DNA from 3 places in the Kocuria sp. PD6 genome. Region 3 is predicted to be linked to each of the others. Evidence: riboswitches for the same ligand, from Rfam matches in the RefSeq annotation. Region 3 holds a riboswitch; each other region holds the start of a gene.
The links. Region 3 has a riboswitch for cyclic di-AMP ahead of Q9R22_RS02915 (C40 family peptidase). Riboswitches for the same ligand answer to the same signal wherever they lie in the genome.
Positions count from the first base shown of each region.

Region 1 (10,257 bases), on a different contig from region 3:
TCGTGCTGCAGGGCGTCTCCGGACACCTTGCCGGCGGCGTCACCGCACCCGAACTCATGGCCGGCGGTTTCTCCCAGGGCCACCTCGCGGACTTCGCCCGCGGCCTGGGCGCGGACGGCCGCACCGAGTACGAGGGCGTGCACGCGACCACGGGGCTCTTCACTCCCCTTCTCATGTGCCTGGGCTGGCTGCTGTTCACCGGGCTCAACACCCCGCAGCGCGCCCGCAAATGGGTGTACTGGGCGGTCATCCTGGTCTACGCGGTGGTCTTCCTGGTGGGCAACACCGTGCTCGACGCCGCCGTGGCCGACCCCGCGGACGCGTCCGCCGTGGCACTCGCCTCGGGGCTCGTGATCGCGCGGTGGGTGTTGTTCGCTCTGCTCGTGCTGATCGCCGTGATCGTGGCGGTATCCGTGACGCGCCGCAAACTCGACGACTTCTCCGAGGGCAAGCTGCCGGGCCAGCGCCCGCGCGCCTGAGCTCGGGGATACACCCTCGCGCTTCCCCACGCCGCGATTCAACTGAGCTGACGTAGGTCACAGGGCCACGGGCTGCTTGTACTCCACTCATACATCCCCGTTGATGTGCGGGGTCGGCCATTCTCACCGGGCGGGCGGGTTTCGCTGGGCGGGTCGGCCGGTTGTGGGAATGCGCTGCGGAAATGACGACGTCCCGCCCGATATCGGGCGGGACGTCCTCGGTGCCCCCGATTGGATTCGAACCAACGACACCGGCTTTAGGAGAGCCGTGCTCTATCCCCTGAGCTACGGGGGCAACACTGCACCACTGTATCGGCGGCGCGTTCCCCCCGCGAGTTGAGAGCACATTGGAACAGCGCACAATGGAGCCATGACCGTCTACATCGATCCACCCCGATGGCCCGCGCACGGCACGGTGTTCTCGCACCTGATCTCCGACACCTCCCTAGCCGAGCTGCACGAGTTCGCCCGCGCCCTGGGGGTCTCGGAACGTGCCTTCGACCGCGACCACTACGACGTCCCCGCGCACCGCCACGCTGACGCTGTGGCCGCGGGTGCCCTCGCTGTAGACGGCAAGAAACTCGTCCGTGTCCTGATCCACAGTGGCCTGCGGGTCCCCGCACGACGCCGCCCGGCCAAGCTCGCGGTGACCCTCACGCGCCGCTGGGCGCACCACTTCCCTGAGCATCCCGACCTGGGTGCCAAGCTGCTGACCCGCTGGAGCGAACCGCACCGCGTCTACCACGGTCCTTCGCATCTGCTGAACGTGCTGGAAGGCATTGACCGGCTCACCCACGGCGCCCCGAGCGCGGAGCTCGTGCTCGCCGCGTGGTTCCACGATGCCGTGCATGACGGGCAAGCAGGTCAGGACGAACGGGACTCCGCCGAGCTGGCCCGGCAACGACTCTCAGGCCCGGAGTGGCCCGCGGCCATCGGGCGCCGCGTGGCGGAGCTCGTGCTCGTGACCGTGGACCACCGCCCGGATCCGAGCGACGTGGACGCCTGTCGACTCGTGGACGCGGACCTGTCCGTGCTGGGCGGCAGCGAGAACGAGTACGAGCGGTATCGGACCACGGTGCGCCGCGAGTACGCCCACGTCCCGGAAGAGCAGTTCAGGGCGGGCCGCGCCGAGATCCTGCGCGGACTCTTGGAAAAAGACACGTTGTTCCACGATCCTCGTGCGGTGACGTTGTGGGAGGCCCGCGCCCGGGAGAACCTGGAACGGGAGATCACGCAGCTGATCGCGGCCTGAGCCGACCTTCGAGGTCGATTGGAAGTAACGGGGGACGGAGAGAACTCACCGCCGCGTGGAGCTCGGGGCCGGGCTGGACGGCCACGCGGACCCGTACGAATACCCAGCGACGTCGACCCGGCTCTCCGGTGGGTGGGTCTGCGACGAGGGCCGACAGCGGCGTGCCGGGTCCCCGGGGGGGGGACGGGCTCAGCTGCGGTGATCGGCGACGTCGTCGCCCGGCGCTACGGGCGAGGTGGGCTGGGCTGCCCGGGCGGCCGCGCGGCGTCGCCGGAAGACGACCGTGGCGACCACGAGGCCGATGATGATCCCCACGCCACCGCAAACCGACAACCACATGGCGGCGTGACCCACGAACGCGGCCACTATGAACCCCACGACGATCCCCGGGATGGCACCGGCAACCATGCCCACGGCGTAGTAGGTGAATTCCTGGTCCTGCGGGGTGCGTGCGGCGGTGGAGAGATCGGAGGGCATGGCGTCCATTCTACGGGCCGCGGCTGCGCGATCGCTGGGGCCGATCCGCGATCGACGCCTGCACGACGGGGGTCGGGTGTTAGGAGGGCCGAGTGATCACCGCTGCCGGTCCACGTCCGGGTTCCGGGTTCCGGGCACGAAAAAACGTACGGACCCTGCGGTCAACAGGGTCCGTACGTTCTCCATCGTTCTCATCGGGATCGGGTACACAACCGGTCCCGACTCGACACGAGGTGTGGCGCCGCGCGGATCAGCGCTGTGCCGAACTCGATCCGGTTCAGCCGACGCGGATGAACTCGGGGCCGGAGCCCACGTAGGCGCTGGTCTTCACGGTCTGGTTACCGTTCCAACCGCCGTGGATGGCCTGGCCGTTACCGGCGTAGATGGCCACGTGAGCCATGCCGGAACCGCCGTTGGCGTAGTAGGCGATGTCACCGGCGCGGGCCTGGTCCGCGGAGACCTGGGTGCCCAGCGACTTGTAGCTGGCCGGCCAGCCGTGGTGGTTGATGCCCACGGCCTTGAGGGAGTTGGTCACCAGCATGGTGCAGTCCTGGGCCACACCGAGCTGAGCCTCGGCGGCGCCCAGGATGGCCTGGCCCTTCGCGGAGCCGGACACGGAGGAGGCCTTGGCGGCGGGAGCAGCCTGAGCCTTCGCCTGGGTGTTGGACTGCGTGGTCACCTGGGTGGCGGCGGGAGCAGCCTCGGCCTTTGCCTGGGTGTTGGACTGTGTGGTCACCTGGGTGGCGGCCTGAGCCGTGGGGGCAGCCTGCGCCTTCGGAGCGGCCGGGGCCTGCGGAGCCTTGTAGGACGCGGGCTGGGCGGCAGCGGCACCCTGGGCGGGGGCGTAGTTCGGGATCACCGGGGAAGCCACAGCGGCGCGCTGCTCGGCGGCGGCCTCCTTGGCAACGGTCTGAGCGGTGGCGGGAGCGGCATGGCGGCCCTGGGCCACCGGAGCCTGCTCGGCGACCGAGGTGACGTTCTCGGAAGCGGTCACGACGGTGGGGGCTGCAGCCGGAACGGCGGGAGCCTGCAGCGGGGTCACGTCGGCCACGGGAGCGGCCTGGACCACGGAGGGCTGAGCGGCGGGCTGCGCCTTCTCGGTCTTCGCGGCCTTCTGCTCCTTGGCGGCGTTCTCCTGGGCCTTGTCGGCCTTGGCGGCGGGCTCCGCCGAGACCGTGTTGTCGGAGGCGGGAGCCTCGGACACAGCGGCGGCGGGGGCCTGCTCGGAGGCATTCTGCGTGGCCTGCACGGACACGGTGGTCGCGAGGGCCAGACCTGAGAAGGCCGCGACGGCGGCGACGGTGCGGGCCTTACCCGCGAAGAGGCCCTTGGCGGCGTGAGGAGCGGTTTCGTTCGACATTCGTGTGGTTTCCTAACACGTTCGTGTCCACCCAGGGCACGGAGGTGTGCGGTGACCGGCACATCCGTCAGGACGCAGCAGCGGTGCACGGATTTGGGCGGGAGATTACGTTCGGTTTTCAGGTGGTTCCGGCGCGGTGTGCCGACCGAGGTCCGGGGACCCGGCCAGTACACCCGGCCGCAATGTGGCTCGGTGTGGACCGCGCATCATGCTCGGGCGCGGTGTCACCGGGTCACCGGAAGGTGTAGTAACCATCCAGCTGCATGGCATTCACGGAGTGAACCTGAGTGCCCTGCAAGGGATTGAGAGCGGAGATCATCTGGCCGTTGCCGATGTAGATCCCCACGTGGGAGCCGCCGTTCTGGGAGACCAGATCGCCGGGCTGCGGGTTGGAGGTGGGGGTGCCAGCGGCGAACTGGGCCCAGGTGGTGCGGGGCAGGTTGATGCCGTTCTGGGCGTAGACCCACTGGGTGAAGCCGGAGCAGTCCCAGGCCTTGAAGCCAACGCCGCCCCAGACGTACGCGCCGCCGATGCCCTGGTAGGCGGTGCCCACCAGACCACCCGTGGAGTGGTTCGACTGGGTGCTCACGCTGGCGGCGGAGCCCCCGGTGTTGGTGGTCTGCATGGTGTACGACGCGTTGTAGGCCTGCACCGAGGAGGTGGACGCCTGGTAGCCGTAGGAAGCCGTGGAGCCCAGATCGACGAGGCCGCTCGAGGCCTGCGCGGGGGCCGCGAGGCCGACCACGGCGGCACCAGCGACGACCGTACCGATAGTGGTGTTACGCACGAGGTGCGACTTCGTCTCGGCGCGGTGCCGGGCAGAGTTCTGCTTCATGAAAGACATGTGTGTTCCTCCCTGCGCCTACGAGGTGAGCTGTCGGGTTCGGATGGGAGACATCCGGCCGCACGCACCTAGGTGCCGTGCTGGCTTGACCCCAAGGACCCGTGGGATTGCAACGAGCCCGGAAGTGGTTCCCCCGCTTCTGCCATGCGGATGTTCTGTGTACGGGTCCCGGAGCGCATGGCAGAACTCGGCGAACGCTCGGGAGTGGCGATCCGACCAGTGATCGGCACGGGCATGACTGTACAGGATGGATAACGAAAATGTCACGTTTTGATTACAGCCGGTCACGCATCGGGCATCGGTCGCTATGAATCACCGTGGATTACCACGACCGTCGATATCAATCGGCCGCCTCAGCACGCCGCCCGCTCGAAAGCCCACACCACGGAAAAGCCCCCTGACCTGCGGTGATACGGGGCTCACCCAGTGAGCGAAGGTCGAAACCGCGCCGATCACCCGTGATTGTCCACACCGTCGGGAGATCACGGTCAACTTCTCGAAGATCACGGCGCGTCGCGTTCCGACGTCACCGGAAGCAACCGCGGAGAGACGCAGCGGCGATCAGGCTTCGGCGGCGGCCACCCGAATGGCGCGCGCGGTGGCGGAGTCCAGGTCCAGGGACACTCCCGAATCGACCCGGGTCACCACGACCCGGTTCTCATCCCCGGGGTTGATCTCGGCCGTGACCCTGGAGCCCGTGAGGATGCCCGCGGAGCTGAGCATCTCGATGAGTTCCTGATCCGCCTGCACCACTTCCGGCAGCAGCCGGACCACGTACTCCGTGGAGTCCTGGGCTCCGGCGACCTCGAGCAGGGTGAGGCCGTCGAAGACCTCAGCCGCGGCACCGGTGCCGTGGTGCTCGCCCCGCCCCGGGATGGGCGTGCCGTACGGGGAGTTCTCGGGATCCCCCAGGAGGTTCACGAGCCGCTGTTCCACGCGCTCACTCATCACGTGTTCCCAGCGGCAGGCCTCCTCGTGGACGTGCGCCATGTCCAGGCCCACCACGTCCGCGAGGAGTCGTTCGGCGAGCCGGTGCTTGCGCATCACGGACACAGCGGTGGTGCGCCCGGCCTCGGTGAGTTGCAGGGAGCGGTCCGGCGCGACCGAGAGCAGGCCGTCGCGCTCCATGCGGGAGACGGTCTGAGACACGGTGGGGCCGGAGTGGTGCAGGCGTTCCACGATGCGGGCTCGCATGGGGGTGATCCCCTCTTCCTCCAGCTCCAGCACCGTGCGCAAGTACATTTCGGTGGTGTCGATCAGATCGCCGCTCATGGTTCGTCCTCAGATTTCTGCGCACCACAGCGCGCGGGTCAACGACCCCCGATGGGGGCTGCCGTTCAGCCTAGTCTGAATGATTCAGGATAATTATAGCCAGTGGGTGTCCTGATGGCAGGCGTCTCGAACGCGCCATCGACTCCCCGGGCGGGCACAATGGGGGACACACCCGACCGCCCGCCAGAGGAGCCTTCGTGACCAGCATGCCCGTGATCCCCCCGTCCCTGTTGCCCGCGGATGGCCGTTTCGGCGCGGGCCCGTCCCGGGTGCGGGCCGAGCAGGTGGCCGCGCTCGAACGCGGTGGCAGCACACTGCTGGGTACGTCCCACCGCCAGGCCCCGGTCAAGAACCTGGTAGCGCAGGTGCAGGAGCGCCTCGCCGAGTTCTTCGCACTGCCCGAGGGGTACGAGATCGTGCTGGGTCTCGGTGGGTCCAGCACCTTCTGGGACAGCGCGGCCTTCAGCCTCGTGTCCCGGCGCGCCGAGCACCTCAGCTTCGGGGAGTTCGGCGCCAAGTTCGCGCACGTGACGGATCGCGCACCGTTTCTCGAACCCTCCGTGGTCATCGAGGCCCCGGCCGGTTCGCGCCCCGAGGGGCCTCGCGTGGCGCCCGGGGTGGACGTCTACGCGTGGCCCCAGAACGAGACCTCCACCGGCGTCGCCATGCCCGTACAGCGCGTTCACGCGGACGACGGCGCTCTGACGGTCATCGACGCGACGTCCGCCGCGGGTGGGATGGCGGTCGACCTCTCTCAGACCGATGTCTACTACTTCTCCCCGCAGAAGAACTTCGGCAGTGACGGCGGGATCTGGTTCGCCGCCTTCTCCCCCGCCGCGCTCGAGCGGGTCGAGCGCATCGCCGCGTCCGGTCGCTGGATCCCGGACGTGCTGTCCCTTGCCACGGCCGTGGAGAACTCCCGCAAGCACCAGACCTACAACACCCCCGCACTCGCGGGGCTCGTGATGCTCAACGAGCAGGCGGGCTGGCTCAACGCCCAGGGCGGTCTGGACTGGGCATCCCGCCGCACGGCGGAGACCTCGGGGCTCGTCTACGACTGGGCGCAACGCAGCGACGTCGCCGCCCCGTTCGTCACGCTGGCCGAGCACCGCTCCCCCGTGGTGTGCACGGTGGACTTCGACGACGCGGTGGACGCCGCCCGGATCGCGGCCGTCCTGCGCGCGAACGGCGTGGTGGACGTGGAGCCGTACCGCAAGCTCGGGCGCAACCAGTTGCGGATCGCCACGTTCGTCTCCGTACCGTCGGAGGACGTCCGCGCCCTGTTGGAGTGCATCGACTGGGCCGTGGCGAACGGCCTGGACTGAGCGGACTCAGCCGCGCGACGTCGTCCCCGGAGCCGCCGTGGACGACGTCGCGAGCTGCCGTTCCCGGCGCAGTCGCCACGCGAAGCACGCGCCGATCAGCGCGCCCACGACCCCGGCGAGCACCGCCGCACCCATGCCCCACCGCGCCCCGAGCGTGTCGGTCAGCCACCCCACGGTGGGTGCGCCGATCGGCGTACCGCCCATGAAGATGGCCATGTAGAGACTCATCACGCGCCCGCGCATCGCGGGTGCGGTGGTCGTCTGGACATAGGCGTTGGCGGTGGTCATGATCGTGAGCGACGCGATGCCGCACGGGATCAGCCACAGCGCGAAAACCCACAGCGTGGGGGCGGTGGCCGCACCCAGGCACGTGATCGCGAAGGCCACGCAGCCTAAGAAGATGTAGCGCAACCGCGCCCGCGCGCGGCGGGCGGAGAGCAACGCCCCGGTCAGGGTGCCTACTGCCAGGATCGAGTTGAGGACGCCGAACTCCTCGGAGCCGCGCCCGAACACGGAACCACCCATGGCCGCGAGGAACACGGCGAAGTTCATCCCGAACGTGCCGATCATGAAGATCGTGCTCATGACCGCCACGAGGTCCGGGCGGTGGAGCACATAGCCGATGCCCTCCCGGATCTGCCCGCGTGCCCGCCGCGCGCGTGGAGCGGGACGCAACTTGGCGGCGTCGATCAGCACGATCGCGCAGATCATCGCGGCGAACGTGAGGGTGTTGATCATGAAGACCCACCCCGTGCCCACGGCGGCGACCAGCACACCGGCGACCGCGGGACCGATCAACCGCGCCGAGTTGAACGATGTGGAATTCAGGGCCACTGCGTTGGACACGTGGGTGTCCGGGACCATCTCCGAGACGAACGTCTGCCGGACGGGGGCATCGAACGTCGCGACGATCCCCAGGCCCAGCGCGAACGCGTACACGGTGGGCAACTGCGCGACGTCCAGGAGCAACAGGATGCCCAACCCCAGGGCCAGCAGCGCCATGACACCCTGCGTGATCACAAGGATCCGGCGCCGGTCGTAGCGGTCCGCGAGCACCCCCGCGTAGGGGGCGAGCAGCAATTGCGGAACGAACTGCAGGGCCATCACCACGCCCATGGCCGTGGCGTCGTGATCGGTCAGTTCATCGAACACGAGCCATGACTGGGCGGTGCGCTGCATCCACGTACCCACGTTGGACACGAGCGCACCCGTGAACCACAGACGGTAGTTACGGATGCGCAGGGACCGAAACATCCCCGACTCCGGGACCGCCGGCGGCGGGGTCCCGGGGGCGGCGGCCGGTCCGCTGCCTACGATGCTGCGCCGTCCTCGGCGTCTTCCGATGCAGCGTACTCGTCCTCGGTGCGGGAGGTCTCCCCATCGGTGGAGGTCTCCTCGGCGGGTGCGGTGTCACCGTCACCGGCGTGCTCGGCGTCGGCGGAGTCCTGCCCGTCGTCCGGGTGCTCGTCCCCCTCCGCCGGGGAGTCGTGCTCGTCCTGCGCCTCCTGCTCCTGGAGCGCCTGCATCCGCTCCTCCCACGGCACCCAATCCGGGGCCAGGAGGGAATCAGGACCCGCCACGAGGCCGGTCTCGCACACGGTCACGTGCTTGCTGCGCGGGGCCCGGGCCACGGTCGCGTACCACGCCCAGCCGGGGTAGCCAGCCAGGCGACAGTCGAAGAGGTGGGTCAGCAGCCGGTCCTCGTGCACGGTGACACCGAGGTGTTCCCCCACCGAGGACGCGTCCGTCACGGGGGCCAGCACAGCCTCCCGCGCGAGATCCACCGCGCCCGTAAGCACCGGGTCCTGCTTGGGTGTGCGTGTACGCCCCGCGGGTCGCTGCGGAGCGGTCTCCGCGGTGGTCTCAGACATCGATCTCATCCGCCACGGTGCGCAGGATGGTCGCGATCTTCTTGCCGTGCGAGTGGTCCGGGTAGCGCCCCCGGCGCAGTCCGTTGGACATCCCGTCCAACAACCGGATGAGGTCCTCGGTGAGCACGGCCATCTCCTCGGGGGGCTTGCGCGTGTTGCGAGCCACGGACTGCGGCTTGCTCAGTAAGGTCGCGGACAGGGCCTGCGCACCGCGCTTGCCGTCCGCGATCCCGAAATCCATGCGGGTCCCGGGCTTGACCGTGGTGACCCCCTTGGGCAGGGCGGACGAATGCAGGAACACTTCCTGGCCGTCGTCGGTGGCCAGGAAGCCGAAACCCTTGTCTGCGTCGAACCACTTGACCTTGCCCGTGGGCACGCGGATCACCTCAGTCTCTCGTCGCCGTGTCTGCGCGGCCACCGGAGGGAACGCCGGCTGCTCGCGAAGTCAATAGTTTAGCCCCCTCATGATCGCCCCGGGTCCGGATTCAACCCACCGCGTAACCGGTCCTTGCTACCGTGAGGACCATGTCCGAACCCACCGTTCCCACCGCATCCGGCCGCACCTCCCCGAGCCCTCGCCGGGGCATGTCCCCCCTGCTCGTCGTCACACTGGTCCTCGCGTTCGTGTGCGTGCTGTCGCTGGTGGCGGTGCTCGTGGCGGCCGCCGGCGGGCACGTGATCTGGGGCGGGTTCACGGTCTTCCCCGCGATCTTCCTCCCCGTGGCCTTCCTGCTGATGTGCGTGGAACTGTTGCGGGGCGCGCGGCGGCGCTCGGCCCGCTGAGGCGCGCGCAGCGGCGTCGCCGTCCTTCCAGATAACGGACGGCCGGAGAACAGAATCCATTCAGGAAACTCGGAGATACTGACGGGCGTGAACACGAAAACACCCGAAGCGAAACTGCTCGTCGTCGACGACGAACCCAACATCCTGGAACTGCTGGCCACCTCCCTGCGATTCGCGGGCTTCGAAGTGGTCACCGCGGCGAACGGCCGGGACGCCCTGCTCAAGGCCGAGGCCGAGGACCCTGACCTCGCCGTGCTGGACGTCATGCTCCCGGACATCGACGGATTCTCCGTGACCCGCAAGCTGCGCGCCGCCGGACGCCACTTCCCCATCCTGTTCCTCACCGCCAAGGACGACACCGACGACAAGGTCGCCGGCCTGACCGTGGGCGGTGACGACTACGTGACAAAGCCGTTCAGTCTGGACGAGGTCGTCGCCCGCATCCGCGCCGTGTTGCGCCGCACCCAGCCGCTCGAGGAGGAGGACTCCCGGCTGCGCGTGGACGACCTGGTCCTGGACGACGACGCCCACGAGGTCTTCCGCGGCGGGCGCGAGATCGACCTGTCCCCCACCGAGTTCAAGCTGCTGCGCTAC
Region 1 covers NZ_JAUZUS010000001.1:289,095-299,351, forward strand. Annotated here, with positions in the region: gene Q9R22_RS01350 (hypothetical protein) at 1-479, shown strand, start outside; tRNA gene Q9R22_RS01355 (tRNA-Arg) at 702-774, opposite strand; gene Q9R22_RS01360 (DUF4031 domain-containing protein) at 850-1,731, shown strand; gene Q9R22_RS01365 (hypothetical protein) at 1,921-2,208, opposite strand; gene Q9R22_RS01370 (NlpC/P60 family protein) at 2,486-3,568, opposite strand; gene Q9R22_RS01375 (C40 family peptidase) at 3,801-4,412, opposite strand; cyclic di-AMP (ydaO/yuaA leader) riboswitch at 4,416-4,615, opposite strand; gene Q9R22_RS01380 (metal-dependent transcriptional regulator) at 4,974-5,684, opposite strand; gene serC (phosphoserine transaminase) at 5,891-7,009, shown strand; gene Q9R22_RS01390 (MFS transporter) at 7,016-8,263, opposite strand; gene Q9R22_RS01395 (DUF3027 domain-containing protein) at 8,320-8,880, opposite strand; gene Q9R22_RS01400 (cold-shock protein) at 8,873-9,256, opposite strand; gene Q9R22_RS01405 (hypothetical protein) at 9,406-9,663, shown strand; gene Q9R22_RS01410 (response regulator transcription factor) at 9,751-10,257, shown strand, end outside.
Region 1: linked by a shared signal. The riboswitch ahead of Q9R22_RS01375 (C40 family peptidase) and the one ahead of Q9R22_RS02915 (C40 family peptidase) in region 3 are both predicted to bind cyclic di-AMP.

Region 2 (10,257 bases), on a different contig from region 3:
CGGTCACCAACAGGACCAGGGCGAAGGGGCGGCGACGGGCGAATCCGGGCAGGTGCTCCTCGGCGACCGGGCCGGCGCCTGGGTGGCGGTGGGCGCTGGTGGTGGTTTCAGCCATGGTGGATGTCCTTGGGGGTTCCTCGATCAACGGTGGCGTCGGTGGTGCCGTGCTGGTGTCTTCGAGCCAGGACGGCCAGGGCCGCGGCCAACAGGGGCAGGACCCCGGCCAAGAGGATGGAATGGGCCGCGGATTGTTGATCCGCCAGCGGAGAAGGCCCCCAGTCTCGGCCGAGTCCGGAGAACCACTCTGGTTGGATCACCGTCGGTGACAGGGCCGTGAACACCACCCAGATCCCCAGCACGGTGGCCACCGCGAGCAGCACCAAGGCCTGCGTGCGCACCGCTCTGCGGTCCGGTGGGGCGGCCAGCGCGGCGGTAGCGAAAATCAGGCCCAGGGCCACGGCGGTGGTGTTCATCAGCTCGTGGCCGACGTGGGTGTGCAGGGCCACGGCGAAGGCGGGGGTGTAGTAGAAGACGCCCAGCCCGGCCAGCATCAGGATCCCGGCCGGGGCCGGGTGAGCCAGCAGGGCCCCGGCCCGGGAGGTGCGCCATGCAGCGGCGAGCTCGCACCACCCGGTGCTGCCGTCAGTGCGGACCGGAACCAGGGCCGCGGCCAGGCGGCCGGGCGCTCCGGCGATCAGCAGCAGCGGCACCGGGAAGCTCAGCAGCAGGTGGGCGGCGGTGTGGACGCTGAACAGGATCGGGGCGTAGAGGGCCATCGCTCCGCAGGTGACGTAGACCAGCAGCACCAGACCGGCCAGGAATGCGGCCGTGCGTGCCACCGGCCATGGTGCGCCGGTGCGGCGCAGGTGTCGGGCCCCGCCCAGGTAGAGGCAAGCCGCGAGGATCGCCACGGCGATCCACAGCCAGTCGACGCGCCACTGGGTGAACCAACCGGAGAAGCTCAGGGGCGGGGGCAGGAGGTAGCCGGTGAGGATCTCCGCGGGGGTGATGTCAGGTTGTCTCTCCAGAGGCACCGGGGTGGGGGTGCGTGCCAGGGCCACGCCCAGGGCCATCACGGCGCAGAGGATGAAGACCTCCACGGTGATCAGCCGCCACACCCGGCCTAGCGTCGGGGTGCCGGCGGTGATCGCCCGGCGGTTCAGGTACCCCAGCACGCCCAGGGCCACGGTGGCGATCGTCTTGGCGATCACCAGCGCCCCGTAGCCGGAGTCCAGCCCGTCCCAGCCACCGATCCGGTAGACGGTGTTGATGACTCCCGAGACAGCCACCAGGACGAAAGCCACCCCGGCCAGGGCCGAGAAGCGTTCCAGCACGGTCCGGGCTGACCCGTGGCCGGTGGCGGGGGCGGTCAGCAGCGGGGCGAGCAGGGCGAGCACGATGATCCCGCCGGTCCAGATCCCGGCACCGAGCAGGTGCAGGGCCAGAGCATTGACGGCCCCGTTGTGATCATCGACCCCGGCCACGTGTCCCAGTTGGGACAGCGGGATGACGGCGGCCAGGGCCACCAGGGCGGTGGCGGCCACCGCCGCCGGGGAACGAACGAGCACGGCCAGGGTGGTGGTCAGTGCCGCGGCCACCGCGGTGACGGCCCATGCTTGGCCGGGGATCAGGCGGGTCACGTAGTAACCCAGTTGCCCGGTGAACTCGGCCGAGCCGGACACGGGAGCCCCGATGGTGTCGGCGTAGCTGAGCACGATGATCGCCACCGCCGCCAGGGTCCACACCGCGGCCGCGGCCGCAGCCACCGTCATGGCCCGGGCGAAGGCCGGGTGCTCGGCCCTGGTCTGTCCCGCTCCGGGGACCGGAGTGGACCGGGGCACCACGGTGGTGGCGAAGACCAGCCCGGCCCAGGTGATGCCCATGGCCAGGTGATGCACGGTCGTGGCCAGCGGCAACCCCCAGCGCACCAGGACCCCGGGATCGAGCACTTCCCGGGGCGCGGTGGCCCCGGAGGATCCCAGGGCCACCCACAGCACGGCCAAGGTCCCCACCCCGATACCGATGTAGACGGCAGCCATGGCGCGCCGGCGCCGTCCAGTCGGCGTCGGGCCGGGAGGCGGGGGGAGGACCACCGGCGGGGTGGGCGTGTGGGGTGGGGTGACCATTGGGTCAGTCGGTGGCTGCGGTTTCGACGGCGTCCCGGAAGCCTTCCAGGGACTCGGGGTTGAGCACTTCCCCATCGAGGAAGAACGTGGGAGTCCCACCCACCCCCAGAGCCTCACCGTCAGCGACATCGAGCTCGATGCGCTCCTGGGTGGCCGGATCAGCCACCGCGGCGTCGAAGGCGGCCATGTCCAGGCCGAGGTCTTCGGCAAAGCCGCGGAAGACCGCGCTCTGGTCCTCGGCCGACTCCCCCCACTGTTCCTGGGTCTCGAACATACGCTGGTACATCGCCTCGTACTGTCCCTGCTGGGCGGCGGCTTCGACCGCGAGGGCGGCGTTCATGGAGTTGCGGTGGCCCGGCAGCGGGAAGTAGCGGTGGACGAAGGTGACGGTGTCGGCGTACTCGGCCCGCAGCTCCTCGATGACGGGGTAGGCGGCCCGGCACCCTTCGCACTCATAGTCCAGGAACTCCACCAGCACGGCCTGTTCGTCCGGTGCCTGGGAGAGCACCCGGCTGTTCTCCCGCACGACCTGCCCCTGGCCCTGGGGCACCGTTTCGGGGGTGGAGTTGGCACGGGCGATGAGGATCGGGATGGCCACGGCGGCCACGACGGCGACCAGGAGGACCCACACGATGATCTTGGCCTTGGAGGGCTTCTGCTTTGGGGTGGGCGGGCTGGCGGTAGTACTCACAGGGGTGTCCGTTCTGTCTCCGGCAGCAGGGCGTACCGGTGGAGGGGGCTAGGGGTGGAGGGTCTCATCGTGGCGGTGGGAGGCCGGTTCGATCTGGAAGGTGGAGTGCTCGATGGCTACGTCGAAGTCACGGGCCACGCAGGCCTGCAGATCCGCCAGGACGACCCCGGCGTGCTCAGCGTTCAGGCAGCCGTCGTGGACGGTGACGTGGGCCGAGAGCACCGGGGTGTCGGAGTCGATGCGCGAGGCGTGCAGATCGTGCACACCGACCACGTGCGGCAGGGCTTCCAAGCGGGTGCGGACCTGCTCGAGGTCCAGGCCCTTCGGGGTGGTTTCCATCAGGACCTCGATGGTGTCGCGCAGCAGGATCAGAGCCCGCGGCACGATCAGGGCGGCGATCAACAAGGACACGACCGCATCCGCCCGGGTCCACCCGGTGGTGGCGATGACGATCGCGGAGACGATCACCGCTACCGAGCCCAGGGCGTCGTTGGCCACCTCCAGGAACGCGGCCTTCATGTTCAGGTTCTCCCCCCGGCCCGAGGCGAGGATGACCAGCCCGATGATGTTGCCGACCAGCCCGACCACCCCGAACCACAGCATGGCCGTGGACTCGACCTCGGGGGGCTCCAACAGCCGGCGCACCCCTTCGACGGCGATGAACCCGCCCACAGCCAGCAGCACCGAGGCCTGGGCGGCCGCGGCGACGATCTCGGCGCGCTGGTACCCCCAGGTGCGTTTGTCCGTGGCCGGTTTCAGCGCCAGGGTCGCGGCGGTGAGGGCGATGAGCAGCCCGGCCGAGTCGGTGAACATGTGCCCGGCATCGGCCAGCAGCGCCAGGCTGCCCGAGACCACCGCACCGATGATCTCGGCGACCATAATCGTGGCGGTGATGGCGAACACCACTGCCAGTTTCCCCCTCCGCCCGGCGCCGGCGTGGGAATGATCGTGCTCGCCGCTCATACCGGAATCTCCTGGGTGGTGGCGTCATCGGCGAGGGCCTCGGCGGCGCACTCGGGTGTCCCGCACCGGCACACCGGTTCGACGGTGAGGATAGTGCCCAGCAGGTCCTCCAACGCGTGGGCCAGCTTGGGGTCCGAGAGTTCATAGCGCACGTTGCGCCCCACCGGCACGCCCACGACCAACCCGCAGTCGCGCAGACAGGCCAGGTGGTTGGACACGATCTGCCGGCTCACCCCGATCCGGGCCGCCAGTTCCGAGGGCACCGCTGGGCCCTGCTGCAGCTGCAGCAGCACCGCGGCCCAGGTGGGATCGGCCAGTGCTTTGCCGAAACGGGACATCGCCGCGACCGGGGACAAGATCCTCATCCAATAACCGTACAGCAGAATCTGTATCAAAGGAGATGAGGGGCTTCCCTTGATGATCGGGCAATGTCCAGCTCGTATTCATACGGTGAGGGCGGACGGGGGTGCCGTCCGCCACTGCGGCATCCCCGTCCCCCGAGCCATCGCTGCACCCTAAGGGCTCTCGCTCCAATGCCGAGGCGGAGCAGGATAAGCACTGCCCGCGTCCAGCGGAAGACAGGGCAAGGCCATGAGCACTCTCCGATCCTCTCCGCAGGACTGCTCCCCGTGTGCCGATTCGCTGGCGTGTGCACATCGACAGGATCGTGGCAATCGTTCGAGTCTGCGGCTACAGCTGCGGAGTGCACCCATGCGGTCCATCCGAGTGCACCCATGCGGTCCATCGACGATGATCCTGGCGGGGCACTCCGCACCTGACGGATGAGCCCACCGGCCGGCCTTCACCACATCGGCGAGACTCACCGGTAGGTGTAGTACCCGTCGACGGGCATGGCGTTGACGGAGTGGACGAAGGTGCCCTGGGTCGGGTTCAGCGCCGAGACCATCTTGCCGCCACCGATGTAGATGCCGATGTGGTTGCCGCCGTTCTGGGACACCAGGTCACCAGGCTGCGGGTTGGACGTCGGGGTGGCGGCGGCGATCTGCTGGAAGCTGGTGCGGGGGATGTCGATGCCGTTCTGGGCGTAGACCCAGCCGGTGAATCCGGAGCAGTCCCAGGCCCCGAAGGAGGTCCCGCCCCAGACGTAGCCGGTGCCCACGCCCTGCATGGCCGTGCCCACGATGCCGCCGGCGGCCGGGGCGATCTCGGTGATGGCGGTGGACTGCGGGCTCACGCTCGAGGTGGCGGCGCTCTGCTGCGGGGCCGGGGCTTGGTCGACGGGGGCGGCGGGCTGCGCGGCGACCGGGGCCGGGGTGGTGTAGGAGGCCAGATCGGCCATCGCCGAGGCCGGAGCCGCATAGGAGGACCCGGAGGCGGCGGGGATCTCGGCGTAGGCCTGGGCCGGAGCGATGGAGCCCACCAGCGCTGCGCCGGCGGCGGCGACGACGGTGGTGGTACGCACGGCGCGCGAGGAGGTCTGGGCGCGGTGACGGGCAGTGTGCTGCTTGAAAAGCGACATGGTGGAGTTCCTCCCTTTGCCTACGAGGTGAGCTGTCGGATGCGGGTGGGAGACACCCGGCCGCAGAACGCACGCGCTCTGAGACTTAACCCCAAGGCCCCGGTACACCGGGACCGGTAATGGTTCCCCCGCTTCTGCCAAGCGATTTCTCTTCAGGAACCCCGAGCACCGGCAGAACTCGGCGATGTGCCACGAGGGCGCCGACAGGATCAGTGGTCGGCACGCACTGAAGAGTACAAGGAGATTACGAAACAATCACAATCCGATTCGGGAATGTATAGAGATCGTAAAGAAGTGGTCAAGGCTTGATGAAGACCTGAATTGTTGTCGGCTTTTTCCTGTTAATTTCCCGAGAAAGGCGGGGCGCTCTGCGCTTTGAGTGAGGTGGCTTGTTGGTGCGTGGACGCTGCGCGGGGAGTCGTCGCCCACACAGCGGTGGGGACAGGAGCCACTTCAAAAGGCGCGGCGGGTGGATCGAGAGCGAAGCCCGCGGCCATCCTGGGATATTTCGCGCTGCATCAAGCCCCGGAAATTTGGGCTCTGTCCATGCTCGCACTGACTGGCGGAACGTTAGCCAGCGTTGTGGTCGAGGAGATGCCCGACCAAGCCCACGAAGGCGACACCAGCGTGCCGGGACCGATCCTGCTCACCGGCGGAGTTGCGCTGTTCGCCGCGATCTCCGTCTACCTCGGTTCCTGAGAAGCCGTGCGCCCCGGCGTCCTCGTCTCGGGGCGCCGACGCGTGCCGACCGTGCTCAGTGGGCGCAGTTGGGACCGCATCCACCGCAGTGTGCACCGTCCTCGGCGGTGAGGACCGCAACGGGAGTGCAGCAGGCGTCTCCGCGCCAGGCCTCCAGCCCCTCCTTGACCGCCACGGCGGCGATCACCAGCGCAGCCAGCGGGTCGGCCCAGGACCAGCCCAGGGTGCTGTTGAGCACCAGGCCTACCAGCAGCACGGCGGAGAGGTAGGTGCACAGCAGGGTCTGCTTGGAATCGGCCACCGCAGAAGCAGAGCCCAGCTCCCGGCCGGTGCGGCGTTCGAACCAGGACAGGAACGGCATGATGAGCAGGCTCACCGCGGCCAGGGCGATCCCGACCGGGGAGTGTTCCGGCTCGGCGGCCCCGAGCAGGGCGCGGATCGCATCGACGGTGACGAAGGCAGCCAGGCCGAAGAAGGAGAACGCGATCACCCGCATCGCCACCTTTTCCCGTCGGTGCGGGTCCGGGGCGGCGAACTGCCACGCCACCGCCGCCGCGGAGAGGACCTCCACGATCGAGTCCAGGCCGAAGCCGATCAGCGCCGAGGAGGAGGCGATGGTGCCGGCGGTCAGGGCGATGACCGCCTCGAGCACGTTGTAGGTGATGGTGCCGGCCACGATCCAGCGCACCCTGCGGTGCAGCACCGCCCGGCGTGCATCGGCGATGGGCTTGGGGTCCAGGGTCAGGGAGGTCATGTGCAGGTGCATCCTTCCGGGGAGCAGCAGGTCGGGTCCACGGTGACCACCAGCTCCAGCAGGTCCCCCAGGGCAGCCCCGAGGCGGGGATCGGCCAGGGAGTACCAGGTGCTGCGCCCCTCGGCGGTGGAGGTCACCAGCCCGCACCCGCGCAGGCACCCCAGCTGGTTGGAGATCACCTGCTTGGACACCCCCAGGGCCTGAGCCAGTTCCGAGGGCCGGGCCGGGGCGTCTCGGAGGGACAGCAGGATCCGGGTCCGGGTCCCGTCCGAGAGAGCATGGCCCAACCGGGACAGGGCCGAAGTATGGGTGGGGGTCACCGCGGTCATCCCCCCTACGGTACAGGTTTCTGTGTACTGTTGAGGGGTGGCCTGCTGGCACTCCTCGGGCGCACCAGCGGGTCACCCGGGGCGTGCTGCGTTTGCCGGATCGAGGAGGACCGTGATGATGTCGGAAGTGGCCCCGGCTCTGGCGCTGGGCCTGTACCTGGCCGGCCTGGTGACCGCCTTCGGTGTGCGGTCGTGGATCCACCGGCGCCGCACCGGCTCCAGCGGCTTCCGCGGGGTGAGCGGGGCGCCCGGCTCGCCCGAGTGGTGGGGCGGGATCCTGTTCGCGGCCGCCCTGGTTCTCGGTGCGGCCGGGCCCGTCCTGGCCCTCACCGGCACCGTGGCCGCACCCCGGCTCCCGCAAGCACTGTCCTGGGCCGGGGCGGTCGTCACCGTGGTGGGTTTCCTCGGTGTACTAGCCGCCCAGGCCGGCATGGGCGCCTCCTGGCGGGTGGGTGTCGACGCCACCGAACGCACCGAGCTGGTCACCACCGGGGCTTTCGCCGTGGTCCGCAACCCGATTTTCACCGCGATGCTCACCACCCTGGCCGGCCTGACCCTCCTGGTGCCCACCGTGGTCACTGCAGCGGCGTGGCTGTGCTTGCTGGTGGCCGTGGAGCTGCAGGTCCGTCTCGTCGAAGAGCCCTACCTGCTGAGCACCCACCGACAGGCCTACGCCTCCTACGCCGCTCATGTCGGCCGGTTCATGCCCGGTCTCGGCCGACTCCGCCCCGCACCCCTGGGCGAGCTGACCCCCTGAACCCAGGACCCCACCACTGGCCGACAGTTCCCCCACCCCAGGAGACCAGCACCGTCCGGAGTTCCATGCCCCTGTGATCGGCTGTCGAGGCGCCCAGCCCCTCCTGCGCGCGCACGTTTGGGGGCATGACCAAGCCCTCGAGGCCGGGCCCCCATTCCCCGCGCCGGAAAGTTCGTATAGCTTAACTTTCTATGAGGACCGGGACCGGGCGCACCGGCTCAACAGGTGTTGCCGCCACTTCCCCAGGAGAGCGGTGGGTGCGCCGCCAACCGCTGCCCTGGTTGTTGGGTCCAGCCTTCGTGGCCGCGGTCGCCTACGTGGACCCGGGCAACGTCGCGGCGAACCTCACCGCCGGCGCCCAGTACGGGTACCTGTTGGTGTGAGTGCTGGTGGCCGCCAATGCCATGGCGGTACTCATCCAGTACCTCTCGGCGAAGGTCGGGCTGGTCACCGGATCGAGCCTGCCCGAGTTGCTGGGCGACCGATTGCCCCGGGGCTGGCGGCTGGCCTACTGGGTCCAGGCCGAGCTGGTGGCCGCGGCCACTGACCTGGCCGAGGTAATCGGCGGGGCGATCGCCCTGCACATCCTCTTCGGGATCCCGCTGCTGGCCGGGGGCGTGATCGTCGGGGTGATCTCGATGCTGCTGCTGGTCCTGCAGACCCGCCGGGGCCCTCGGTTTTTCGAGTTCGTCGTGACCGGCCTACTGGCGATCGTCACCGCCGGTTTCGTCACCGGCCTGTTCTTCGGCCCCGTGTCGTGGGACGAGGCCGTCGCCGGGATCGTCCCACGGTTCGAGGGCACCCCGACGGTCCTGCTGGCCGCGAGCATGCTCGGGGCCACGGTGATGCCCCACGCCATCTACGCCCACTCCGCCCTGGCGCGGGACCGCCACGGGCACTCGGTGCCCGCCGAGGCCCTGCCGCGGCTGCTGACCGCCACCCGGTGGGACGTGCTGCTGTCCCTGCTCGTGGCCGGGTCGGTGAACATCGCGATGCTGCTTTTGGCCGCGGGCAATCTCGCCGGGGTGCCCGGCACCGACAGCATCGAAGGAGCCCATGCGGCGATCACCGCCGCCCTGGGCCCGGCCGTCGGGGTCGCCTTCGGCATCGGGTTGCTGGCCTCCGGTCTGGCCTCGACCTCGGTGGGCTCCTACGCCGGATCAGCGATCATGGGCGGGTTGCTGCACGTGCGCATCCCGGTGTTCACCCGCCGGCTGATCACCCTGATCCCGGCCCTGGTCATCATCGCCGTCGGGGTGGACCCGACCTGGGCGCTGGTGCTGTCCCAGGTGCTGCTGAGCCTGGGCATCCCTTTCGCCCTGATCCCGTTGGTGCGACTGAGCAGCAACCGGGATCTGATGGGCGCCTTCGTGAACAAGGTGGCCTTGACTGTCGCCGCCTGGGTGGTCGTGGCCCTGATCGTGTCGTTGAATCTGGCGCTGATCATCCTGACCGCCACCGGGGCCGATTGAGTGGGCCCGGCAGCTCCGGCGCGGCACTCGGTAGCGTGGATCCCATGGACTTGAGTGAGATCACCCCGGTCGCCCAGGACTATCTCAAGGCGATCTGGTCGGCCACCGAATGGGGCGACCCGCCGATCACCACCACAGCCCTGGCGGCGCGGATGGGGACCTCCGCCCCCAACGTCACCGACACCGTCAAGCGACTGGCCGCCCAGGGGCTCGTCGAGTACCAGCCCTACAAACCCGTCACCCTCACCCCGCAGGGGCGCGCGTACGCGGTCGCGATGGTGCGCCGGCACCGACTGCTGGAGACCTTCCTCGTCACCACCCTGGGGTATCCGTGGGAGGAGGTCCACGACGAGGCCGAACGTCTCGAGCACGCCGTCTCCGACGCGATGATCGAGCGCATCGACGCCCAGCTGGGACGGCCTACGGCCGATCCGCACGGGGACCCGATCCCCACCGCGCAGGGACGCACCCGCCGCCCACTCAACACCACCCGGCTCACCAGGGCGAGGCCGGGACGATACGAGATCGTTCGTCTCTCTGATGCCGACCCGCAACTCCTGACCCGGTTCCGCGCCTGCGGCCTCGTGCCGGGCGGGCCTTTTCGTGTCATCGCCCAGGGAGCCAGCGGAACCACCGGTGTACCGGGGAACCAGCACACCGCGATCGATCTGGCCCCGGTGGAAGCCGAGGCCATCTGGGTGACACCCATCACCATCCTCAATACTCTCCGGAGCCTCTGAGAGCTGGTCACCGGACGAGCCCCTCACAGGACGCCGGTCTCAGCCGGCGGAGAGGATCTCGACGATGCGCTCCGGGTGACGGGTCGAGGTCAACCAATAAGGGGTGGGATCCACGGGATCGGTGATCTGGATGCGGACCACCGGGCCCACGGAGACGCGGAAGTTCATGTAGGCGCGGGCGTCAAGCTCGGGGCCCCGCACCCGTTGCACGGCGCTGCCGCGAAACGCTTCGGCCTCGCCCACAAA
Region 2 covers NZ_JAUZUS010000021.1:801-11,057, forward strand. Annotated here, with positions in the region: gene Q9R22_RS12850 (vitamin K epoxide reductase family protein) at 1-115, opposite strand, end outside; gene Q9R22_RS12855 (cytochrome c oxidase assembly protein) at 108-2,039, opposite strand; gene Q9R22_RS12860 (thioredoxin domain-containing protein) at 2,131-2,817, opposite strand; gene Q9R22_RS12865 (cation diffusion facilitator family transporter) at 2,866-3,780, opposite strand; gene Q9R22_RS12870 (metalloregulator ArsR/SmtB family transcription factor) at 3,777-4,145, opposite strand; gene Q9R22_RS12875 (C40 family peptidase) at 4,601-5,260, opposite strand; cyclic di-AMP (ydaO/yuaA leader) riboswitch at 5,266-5,454, opposite strand; gene Q9R22_RS12880 (hypothetical protein) at 5,807-5,959, shown strand; gene Q9R22_RS12885 (cation transporter) at 6,015-6,713, opposite strand; gene Q9R22_RS12890 (helix-turn-helix transcriptional regulator) at 6,710-7,042, opposite strand; gene Q9R22_RS12895 (isoprenylcysteine carboxylmethyltransferase family protein) at 7,158-7,799, shown strand; partial or broken gene Q9R22_RS12900 (Nramp family divalent metal transporter) at 7,991-9,271, shown strand; gene Q9R22_RS12905 (metal-dependent transcriptional regulator) at 9,316-10,011, shown strand; gene Q9R22_RS12910 (DUF3093 domain-containing protein) at 10,051-10,257, opposite strand, start outside.
Region 2: linked by a shared signal. The riboswitch ahead of Q9R22_RS12875 (C40 family peptidase) and the one ahead of Q9R22_RS02915 (C40 family peptidase) in region 3 are both predicted to bind cyclic di-AMP.

Region 3 (10,257 bases):
GCGGCTCCACCCGGAGCAGGAGGTAGCCGCCCATGGCGACCATGGCCGCGGAGTGCAGCAGCGCGCTCACCGGGCTGGGGCCCTTCATCGCCCCGGAGAGCCAGAAGGAGAACGGCAGCTGCGCGGCCTTGCCTAGGGCCGCCACGAGGATCCCGGCCGCGATCACGTGCCGCCACGGGCTCTCGGCGGCCGGCAGGGCGGACAGGGCCATCCCGGCGCCGCCGGCCAGGGCGGCGCCGGCGGCGACGTAGAGTCCCAAGTCCGCGGTGCGGGTCGTGATGAAGGCGGTGAGTCCGGCCGAGACGCGGTCGGCGTCCCGCCACCAGAACCCGATCAGGGCGTAGGACGTGGCGCCCATCAGCTCCCAGGCGAACAGCAGCGCCGGCAGGCTCGCGGCCGTGACCGTGGTCAGGGCCGCGGCGGCGAAGAGCAGCATCAGCCCGTGGAAGCGCGGCCGTGCCGCCCGGATGCTGCCGGCCGCGAAGACCAGCACCAGGAGCGTCACTCCCGCGACCATCGGGAGGGTCAGTGCCGCGAGGGCGTCGGCCTCCAGCGCGAAGTCGGCACCGGCCACGAACGGATACGCCAGGGCGGGCCGCGCCAGGGCGGCGACCGCCGCGAGCACCGTGGTCACCGCGGCGGTCGCCACCGCGACCGGGGCCGCGGCACGCTCCGCCCGGGTGAGGGCGAGCACCGCCCCCACGGTGGCCGGGAGCACCACCACGGCCAGCAGGACGGCCTGGGCCGCGGTCATCGGGAGAGCTCCTCGGCCATGTCCGTCATGTCGGTCTGGCGCCTGCGGTGCAGCAGCGTGGCCACGGCGAAGCCCATGGCCATCTCCACGGTCATGGCCGCCAGGATCACCAGCAGCAGCACCTGCCCGGAGGGGTCCGGGGCGAGGAACCACCAGAAGCCCGCGGCGGCCAGGAGGACCCCGTTGATCATCAGTTCCAGGCCCATCATCACCATCACCACCACCTGCTGGGACAGGGCGCCGTAGAGCCCGACGGCGAACAGTGCGGCGGCCACGACCAGCACGGCTTCCAGGGTCATCGGCCCACACCCCCCGGCTGGGGGTCGTCGGCCGGGCGGCGGCGCAGGTCGTCACCGAGCCGGTCGTAGCGGGTGCGGTGGGCGGCCAGGACCACCCCGGCCACGATGGTGGCCACCATGACAGGGCCCACCACGGCCATGATCAGCATCTTCTCGCCCATGATCTCCAGGCCCAGCGCGTGCGTGACGTCCTCGGGCGGGACACCGCGCCGCTGCGGCCACGGCACGAGCAGCGCACCGGCGGCCAGCAGCACGAAGACCCCGGCCGAGGCGACGATCGCGGTCTTCTTCCCGTGGGTCATGTCCATGGGCATCAGCGCCGGGTTCATGCCCATGAACATCACCATGTAGACCGCCATCACCGCCATCTCCATCACCATCATGAGGATCGTGATGATCCCGAGGTAGCTCTGCCCGAGCAGCAGAATCTGCACCCCCACCGCGATGAACGACAGCGCCAGGGCATAGGTGGCCCGGGCCATGGAGTCCACCACGAACACAGCTGCCCCCGCGGTCACGGCCACCACGGCGAGCACCCAGAATACGATTCCGACCAGCACGGCTCAGCCCTTCCAGACGACGACGAGGGACACGACCAGGTCCTGGAGCACGGCGGCCGGGAGCAGGACCATCCACCCGATCTCCATGAACCGGTCCGGGCGCAGCAGCGGAAGCTTCCGCCGCAACCACACGAGCACCGCGAGCACGGCCACGGTCTTCACCAGGACCCACGCCCAGCCGGGCAGGACCGGCCCGGCCCCGCCCCCGAGGAACAGCGGCACCGAGAAGGCGGCTCCGGCGGTCAGGAACAGGTAGCGCCCGGCCTGGAGGACGAGGCGGTCGACCCCCGAGAGCTCGGCCAGCACGCCGCCGCCGATGTCGGCGGCCAGCGCCGGGGCGAACGGGCCCCACACGGAGAAGCCGGTCACGCCGATGAGGAACACGAGGAACGCCACCGGCATCCAGACCACGAACCACACGCCGTCCTGGGCCGCCGCGACATCGCCCACGGCCAGGCTGCCGGCGGCGATCGCCGGGGCCACCAGCGCGAACATCAACGGCAGCTCGTAGGCCAGCCCGTGCGCCAGGAAGCGGTAGCCGCCCACCAGGCCGTGGGCGGAGTTCGCACCCCAGCCGGCCAACCAGACCAGCGCCCAGACCATGACGTCCACGGTGTTGAACCACACGACACCGACGTCCAGGTCCGCCAGCGTCCACTCCCCCAGCGGGATCACCGCGATCATCAGGAACGCCCCGACCAGCATGCCCGCGCCACCGATCCGCCACAGCAGGGTGTCCGCGGCCACGGTGCTCCGGCGCCGCTGCCGCAGCAGCCTCGCCGCACGGCCCAGCGGCGCGCCCCATCCGCCGCCGGTGCCCTGCGCCCGGGCCGAGAGCGCCGCATCCAGCGCCACGGCGAAGAAGGCCAAGCCGCACAGGAGGATCCCCGCCAGCACGGCCCATCCTCCGGGGACGGTCGTCACCACGCTCTCAGCCATGCCCCACCGCCTGGACGGCAGGATGCGGATCGAGATCCAGGCTCGCCACGGCCAACCGCACGGAGCCCAGCTCCAGCCCGGTCACCAGCTCCGGCAGCACCGCCCACGGCACCGCGGCGTCCTCCACCGGGACCGGCTCCGCGCCGCCGGCCTCGGCCCGGATCCGTTCCACCCGGGCCAGCAGCCGGTCGTGGGCGTCCCCGAGGCAGCGCCGCGGCAAACCATGCTGCTCCAGGTCGGACGGGTCGAGCGGCAGCACGCCCCGCAGCGACCAGCGGAGCAGTCGTGATCTCCGGATCGTCCGGTGCAACCGCTCGGCGGCGGCCCGGGCGGCGCCCTGATCGCCGTGCAGGAGGGCGTCCCGGGCGCGGCGGGCGCCGGATGCCGCGTCCTCGGCCCCGGCCAGGGCCAGCAGCGCCACGACCTGGTCGCACCACACCACCGCCGCCGGCGCGGGACCGGGACCCGGTCCGCCTGCTCCGGCGCCGTCGACCACGGAGGCTTCGGCGTCGACCACGACATCCCCCTGCAGGGAGCAGCGCAGCACGAGCCCGGCCGGCCAGAACGGCAGCACGGGACCGAGCGGAAGGTGGAGCACGTCCATCTCCAGCCCGTCACGGTCCTCCCCGCCCCCGGCCAGGGCGATTCCCCCCGGGGCCATGTCCATCCCGCCGTGGCCGCTGTGGTCCATGCCGCCATGACCGCCGTGGTCCATCTCGCCGTGGTCCATCTCGCCGTGGTCCATGCCCCCGTGGTCCATGCCCCCGTGGCCCATGCCCCCGTGGCCCCCATGATCCACGTCCTCAGGTATCTCGGGTTCCTGCGCCCGCTCCCGCGCGTCCTTCCGGTGGCGCGGGCTATCAAGAAGAAGGGCTGCGGCGTCGTCGAGGGCGGGCCCCACCCCTCCCGGCGAGGTGATGTCGGCGCGGACGCGAGGACCGGGCATCTGCTCCCAGAGCCGGTCCACGAGCTCCGAGAGCTCGGGGCCGGGGACACCGCACACCGCCAGGACGTCCGCGTCCGCTGGTGTCCACGCCGGCCGCCACCCGCGGCGGCGCAGCTGCTGCTCCAGCTCCATGCGGGTAGCCCAGTGTCCCGGGACCTCGACGACGAGGACCTGCGCGGCCCGGACCGCGAGCCGGGCGAGAGCATCGCTTAGGCCCATCGGAAGGCTCCTTCCCGCCAGGCCCAGGCCACGGCGACGAGCAGGGCCCCGAGGAACAGGAACATCTCCACGACCGCGGAGATCCCCTTCTCGATCACGACCACCGCCCACGGATACATGAAGAGCATCTCGACGTCGAAGGCCAGGAACACGATCGAGGCGAGGTACCAGCGGGCGTGGAACCGGGACAGCGCGTGCTCCTGGGGCATCCACCCGGACTGAGCGGGCAGCACCGTCAGCGGGTCGGCCGTGATCACTGCTGTGCGGTGCAGCGCGTAGAGGAGAACGACGACCGACATCGCCACCAGGGCCATGGCCACGATTCCGGAGTACACGACGGTCTCCCCTTTCGCGCGGTCGGAACATGGAAGTCTGTCGTTGATCGGTGGGGCCACCCTAACGGGCGGCCCCACCGATCGCGCCGTTTCAGCTCGGTGATCAGGCGCGGCCGGCGAGCCAGGTGCGGAAGTCCGCGACCTGGGCCTGCTGGGTGGTGATCCCCGAGGTGGCCGCCACGCGCAGCTGCGGGTGCACGGCGCGGGACTGCGGCTCGAGGAACTCGATGATACCGCTGTTGTGGTGTGGAATCATCTTCTGCACGAAAGCGACATCGAAGTCCTCACCGGCCTCAACGGCCGACAGCTCCTCGATCATCATCTGGGTCTCCTCCTCCAGGATCTTCATCTCCTCCTGGGCTTCTGCCGGGACCTGGGCCATGGCCTCTTCAGGGGTCAGCCCGTACCACTCCTCCAACCAGGTGGTGAACTGGTCAATCTGGTGCTGCTGATTGGCGATGATGTTCTCTGCGTGGGTGCGGATGTCCGGGCTGGTCCCGCGCTCGAGCTCCAGCTGGGCCATCTCGATCGCGGCCCGGTGGTGCGGAATGATCTCGGCCAGGAACGTGATCTCCAGTTCCTCGCCCTCCAGCCCGGCCAGGGTCTCACCGAACTCGTAGGCGGTCGGGGAAGTCGGGTCCGGCTGGAGCATCTCCGTCTGACTGTGGGAGGACACCGGGGCGGCCTCCCAGTGGGAGGATGCCGGCGCAGCGGCTCCGCCCAGCAACGCAGTGGCCACAGCGGCCGCGGAGGCGGCGGCCGCGGTACGGCGGCCTAATGAAATGTAGTGCATGGCAGATTCCCTCTCGGGCGATGAGCCGGTCCCTCGATACCAGCTCGGCGGATGCCGGGCGGTCTGTCACCGGGACCATGCGTGCACCGCGGTGAAGCAAACGCCAAGCAGTAGTGGGCGGTATGGGGGGAAGACGGAATCTGCCCCCGTGCAGCTCGTTCGTGCAGGGGCACAGGCCCCGTCTTTTACCGGCAGATGGTGTAAATGGACATCGGCCGGTCAGCGGGTCGATCAGGCGGTGGCGGCGGGGCGGCCGCCTTGGCGGTCGTACCACTCCTCGAGCCAGGTCTGCATCTGCTCGATCTCCTGGTTCTGGACCGTGATGATGTCCTCGCACATCGCGGCCAGCTCCGGGTGCACGGCCTTGTCCACGCACTCCTGAGCCATCACGACCGCCATGTAGTGGTGGTCGATCATGCTCTGTTCTTTCAAGCCCATCCTCTTCCTTTCCTGCGTCAGGTCAGTGTTCGGCCCGTCTCAGCCCAGGGAAAAGATCAGGTCCGCGCAGGCGGCCTCGCAGCGGCGGCAGGCCTCGGCGCACACGCGGCAGTGCTCGTGCTCACCCGCGTGCTGGGCGCACTCGTCGCCGCAGGCCTTGCAGGCGGCCCGGCATGCCTCCAGGACGACCCGGGTGACCTCGGCGTTGTTGCCGGTCTGACGGGAGAGCACACGGCCGGTGCTCGCGCAGATGTCGGCGCAGTCCAGGTTCTTACGGATGCAGGTGCTCAGTTGCGCGACCATGTCCTCGGCCAGGCAGGCATCCGCGCAGGCGGTACAGGTCTGGGCGCACTCGAAACAGGCCTCGATGCACTCCGCCAACTTCTGCTGGTCGATGCCCCCCAGGTCCTTCGGGTAGGTCTCCAGCATCGAGCTCACGTGATGAGTCATGGTTCTGCTCCTTCTCTCATACTGCGGTTCGTGCGGTATATCGATCTGGTGCCGACGGATCTTGCGATCCACCATGTTTCCGACAGTAGCCTTATCAGCGTTGTATCTAAACGGTGATCAACTCCATGTCAGGGCGATGAGCGGGAATCTTCACGGAACCTTCAAGAAGGAGGTCCTGGAACCGTGGGGCCTTCCCTGTCGCGGCGGGCTAGTGAGCTTGTCGGCATGGAGCAGCGCCACGCACGTGGACGCACCCGTGCGGCTGGGCCCGTCCGGTACCGGTTCCGCGCGTCGGGTGGCAGCCCCAGACGGGAGCGTGCGAACGTGGCGGACACCTGGAGATGCAGGGGAGGAAACTGTCCCTGTTGGCTAGATACAAGAGGGCTGTGTCTGTGCGGTTTTCCTCCGTGGGGTGACCCGGCCAGCTGATGTCCGCCTGAGCGGCGGAGGACCGAGAAGGGAGCACACCATGCAGGTGGGACTGGTAGGACTGGGCAAGATGGGCGGCAACATGGGTGAGCGGCTGCGCGAGGCCGGCCACACAGTGGTCGGCTACGACACCGACCCGGAGCTCTCCGACTCCGAGAGCCTCACCGCCATGGTGGAGCAGATCGGCACCCCGCCCCGGGTCGTGTGGGTCATGGTGCCGGACACGGCGGTGGACACCGTGATCGACGAGCTGGCCGGCGTGCTGGGCGAGGGCGACGTGATCATCGACGGCGGCAACTCCCGGTGGATCCACGACGCCCCCCGCGCCCGGAGACTGGCCGAACGGGGCATCGAGTACCTGGACTGCGGGGTCTCCGGCGGCGTGTGGGGGATCACCCAGGGCTACGCCCTGATGGTCGGCGGGGACGAGGGTACCGTGGCCAAGGCGCAGCCGATCTTCGACTCGCTCAAACCCGCCGGCGAGTTCGGCTTCGTCCACGCCGGTGAGCACGGTGCGGGTCACTTCGCGAAGATGGTCCACAACGGCATCGAGTACGCGATCATGCAGGCCTACGCCGAAGGCTGGGAACTGCTCGAGGCCGCCGGTCACGTCCGCTCGGTGCGGGAGACCTTCAACTCCTGGCGCGAGGGGTCGGTGATCAAGTCCTGGCTGCTGGACCTGGCGGTGAACGCGCTCAACGAGGACGAGCACCTGGACCGGCTCGCCGGCTACGCCGAGGACTCCGGCGAAGGCCGGTGGACGGTGGAGGCCGCCCTGGACCTCGCGGTCCCGGTGCCGGCCATCTCGAGTGCCCTCTTCGCCCGGTTCGCCTCCCGGCAGGACCAGGCCCCGGCGATGAAGATGATCGCGGCGATGCGCAACCAGTTCGGCGGCCACACGGTCCGCGACGTGGCCGCGGGCCCCGAGCACGTCGAGGCCGCACCCGGTGAGGAGCCGGCCCACCCCGCCGAGCAGTAGGTCCGGCCGTCCCCGCCGCCAACGGCTCGGAAGCGGCCACCCTCACCCCTCTGCAAGGCCTGCGCCATGCCGATCCGCACGTTCACCACGGTCGGCACTGCTCCCGCCAAGGGCCGGCCTTGTCGAGGAATGCCTGCGGGGCGAGGGGATCGCGGATCAACAGCCCGTGACCACGATCGAGGCAGCGGTGACGGCACCGCCCGGCGTCCCCAATCGGCCCCGGAATACTGATCGACCCAGCCACGTGGCAGCCGGCAGCCCAGTGGCTCCGCCGCTGACGAATCTGGCCTCACCAACGACAGCGAAGAACCTGGTTATTCGCTCCCCTCACCCGGGCCATTGATCTACCGGTCCGATACATGGACCCGGAGGAATTTGAAGATCTCGTGAAGAAAGCAGCTCTTCTCACCTGGTCGACACCCTGGGATATGAAGATTTCATGAAGGAAACAGCTCACTCCCCCAGGAAATGCTGGGCGGTTTCGTAAAAAATCCGAGAACACCCTTGAGGGACGCTGAAGCTCCCCCGGGGGGTTCACCTCCCCCCGCACCGCGCGCAGGCCGAAGGATTCCACGGGTAGTGAGGGCAGCGGATCCGAGCTCCCACCGCACTCATCGGCGCGATACCGCAGGTCAGAGCCTCCCCGGGTCGGTCCCGATGAGTGGTGGCACGGGGAGGAAAGACAGCTAGCGGCGCCACCCCGCCGGAACGAATGTGCCCCAGGCGTGGTGGGCTACCGGCCGGTTTGCCGGCGACCGCGCGAGGCCGGCGCAAGCCTTTTCCCGGCACCACAGGGAATATGACCTTTTCGTTATCTAGGCGCTAGTGTCCTCTGCGTGCCGTTGGCTGATCTCATCGGCTTCCCCGGGTGCTTCGCCGAATTCTGCCGGCAGCCGGGGACCCCATCACAGAAATGACTTGGCAGAAGCGGGGGAACCATACCCGGTCCGCACCCGGACCTTGGGGTGAAGCCGCCGGAGCTGCAGGCTCGGCGGCCGGGTGCCTCCCACCCGAACCCGACAGCTCACCTCGTAGGCAAAAGGAGGACCCCTATTCATGGCTTTCTTCACGCGTAGCTCTGCCCGCCACCGCGCCCAGACCCCCTCGCACCTGGTGCGCACCACGACCCTGGCCGCCGCTGTCGGCGCGGCGGTGATCGGCTCCGTCGCCCCCGCTCAGGCCTATGCCGAAGCCCCCGCCACGTCCGGCACCGCATACTCGACCCCCGCGACCTCCCCGGCCCCGGCCGCTTCCCAGGCCCCCGTCACCGTGCAGGCGGCGAGCCTGCCGGCCGCTGGGGCGGCCACCTCGAGTCTGTCCCCCCAGTCCTCGGACATTTCCGAGATCTCCGCCACCTCCGCTGCGGCCGGCGGCCTTGTCGGCACCGCGATGCAGGGCGTCGGTACCGGCTACGTCTGGGGCGGCACGGACTTCGGCGCCTGGGACTGCTCCGGTTTCACCCAGTGGGTCTACGCCCAGCAGGGCATCGACCTCCCCCGCACCAGCCAGCAGCAGTGGGCGGCCGGCACCCCGACCACCGACCCGCAGCCCGGCGACCTCGTCGTCCAGAACGGCGGGGCCCACATCGGGATCTACCTCGGTGGCGGCAAGATGATCTCCGCGCTGAACCCCACCCAGGGCACCTTCGTGCACAGCGTGAATGCCATGCCGACGGTCGGCTACGTCACTTTTCGCTGAGCCAACACGCCGCCCGCCACGAATGCCGCTCGTGGCGGGCGGCGAGTGTGCCCCCCACCTGATCAGCATCCAGGATCGGTCGGTCAGAACCTGAGATGCCTGCATCAGGCCACCGCCGGGGAACACCCCGATTCGGCCCCCTGATGGGCCCGCTCTTGAAGGTTCAGTGAAGATCTACCGCCCAGCCCTCCCAGCCCGGAGAAAGCAACCACGGCGGGGCTACCGTGGACGGATCGGCCCGCCTCGACCCGAGGCTGAGCAGAGCAAACACCACGATGTGCAGGCCCAGCACGGGCTGCTGCGAAGGAGAGGTTCGTCATGACGTCGACGATCAAGCACCTGGCCGCCGGGACGGCCCTGGCGCTGGCCCTCAGCGGTGCCGGGGCGACCGCGGCGGTCGCGTCCCCGACGCACCAGCCCTCCTCCGCCTCCGCACAGACGGGCGCTGAGCGGCACATGAACCACGACCGCCATTTCGCCGTGATGATGGTCCCCCACCACCAGGGTGCCACCGACATGGCCGAGCTGGCCCTGCAGAAGTCCGAGCGTCCCGAGATCCGTGACCTGGCGGAGAAGATCATCGAGGCCCAGACCGAGGAGATCCAGCAGCTGGAAGCAGCGGCCCAGCGGCTGGCCGCCGAGAACACCCCGGGACACCACCACGGCCACGGCCACGGGCACGGCCATGGCGGCCATGGCGGCCATGGTCAGAGCATGAATGCCGACATGCAGGGCGCCATGATGGGCGAAATGGACGGCATGGACGGCATGAGCCTGGAAAAGTTGGCGAAACTGTCCGGGGATGATTTCGACAAGGCCTTCCTCGAAGAGATGATCGCCCACCACCAGGTGGCTCTCGAGATGGCCGAGATGGAGCTGCAGATGGGCACCGACCCAGAGCTGCGAGCCATGGCGGAGAAGATGATCGAGGACCAGCAGGCGGAGATCGAGCTCATGCAGGGCTGGTTGGAGGAGTGGTTCGCGGCCTGATCCAGGACCACGAACTGAGCCCCCACCGGCTGGAACGGGCCGACACCGGGACGTCATGATCCCCGTCGACCCGTTCCAGCCAGTCCAGTGCGGTGATCCCCGACGCGGCACCCGATGGGCGCGCGCCCTTCGCACAGTCAGCAGCACCCCAAACGGTCACCGACCAACCGTAGGTTCGCCAGCGCCGCGTCCTCTTGCCTCAGGACACGGACCCCCTCGCCTGGGGTCTTGCTCCTCCAGCGCGCGCACCGTCACCGAGATGGCCGAGACCACCGGAGTCCCCTCGCTCGGTGGTGGTGGCCGGGTCCCGACCGTGTTGCGTCTGTCCGGGCTCGTGAAGGGGCGACACGCGATCTTCTCCGTGCCTGATAACCCTCTCATCCGCCCGGGGCAAGGGATCGTTAGCCACAGCCACCACCGGTTCACCG
Region 3 covers NZ_JAUZUS010000002.1:305,999-316,255, reverse strand. Annotated here, with positions in the region: gene Q9R22_RS02965 (proton-conducting transporter membrane subunit) at 1-754, opposite strand, end outside; gene Q9R22_RS02960 (NADH-quinone oxidoreductase subunit K) at 751-1,053, opposite strand; gene Q9R22_RS02955 (NADH-quinone oxidoreductase subunit J) at 1,050-1,613, opposite strand; gene Q9R22_RS02950 (complex I subunit 1 family protein) at 1,617-2,552, opposite strand; gene Q9R22_RS02945 (hypothetical protein) at 2,545-3,717, opposite strand; gene Q9R22_RS02940 (NADH-quinone oxidoreductase subunit A) at 3,708-4,052, opposite strand; gene Q9R22_RS02935 (DUF305 domain-containing protein) at 4,156-4,845, opposite strand; gene Q9R22_RS02930 (DUF305 domain-containing protein) at 5,077-5,283, opposite strand; gene Q9R22_RS02925 (four-helix bundle copper-binding protein) at 5,323-5,733, opposite strand; gene gnd (phosphogluconate dehydrogenase (NAD(+)-dependent, decarboxylating)) at 6,203-7,141, shown strand; cyclic di-AMP (ydaO/yuaA leader) riboswitch at 8,006-8,191, shown strand; gene Q9R22_RS02915 (C40 family peptidase) at 8,198-8,839, shown strand; gene Q9R22_RS02910 (DUF305 domain-containing protein) at 9,158-9,829, shown strand.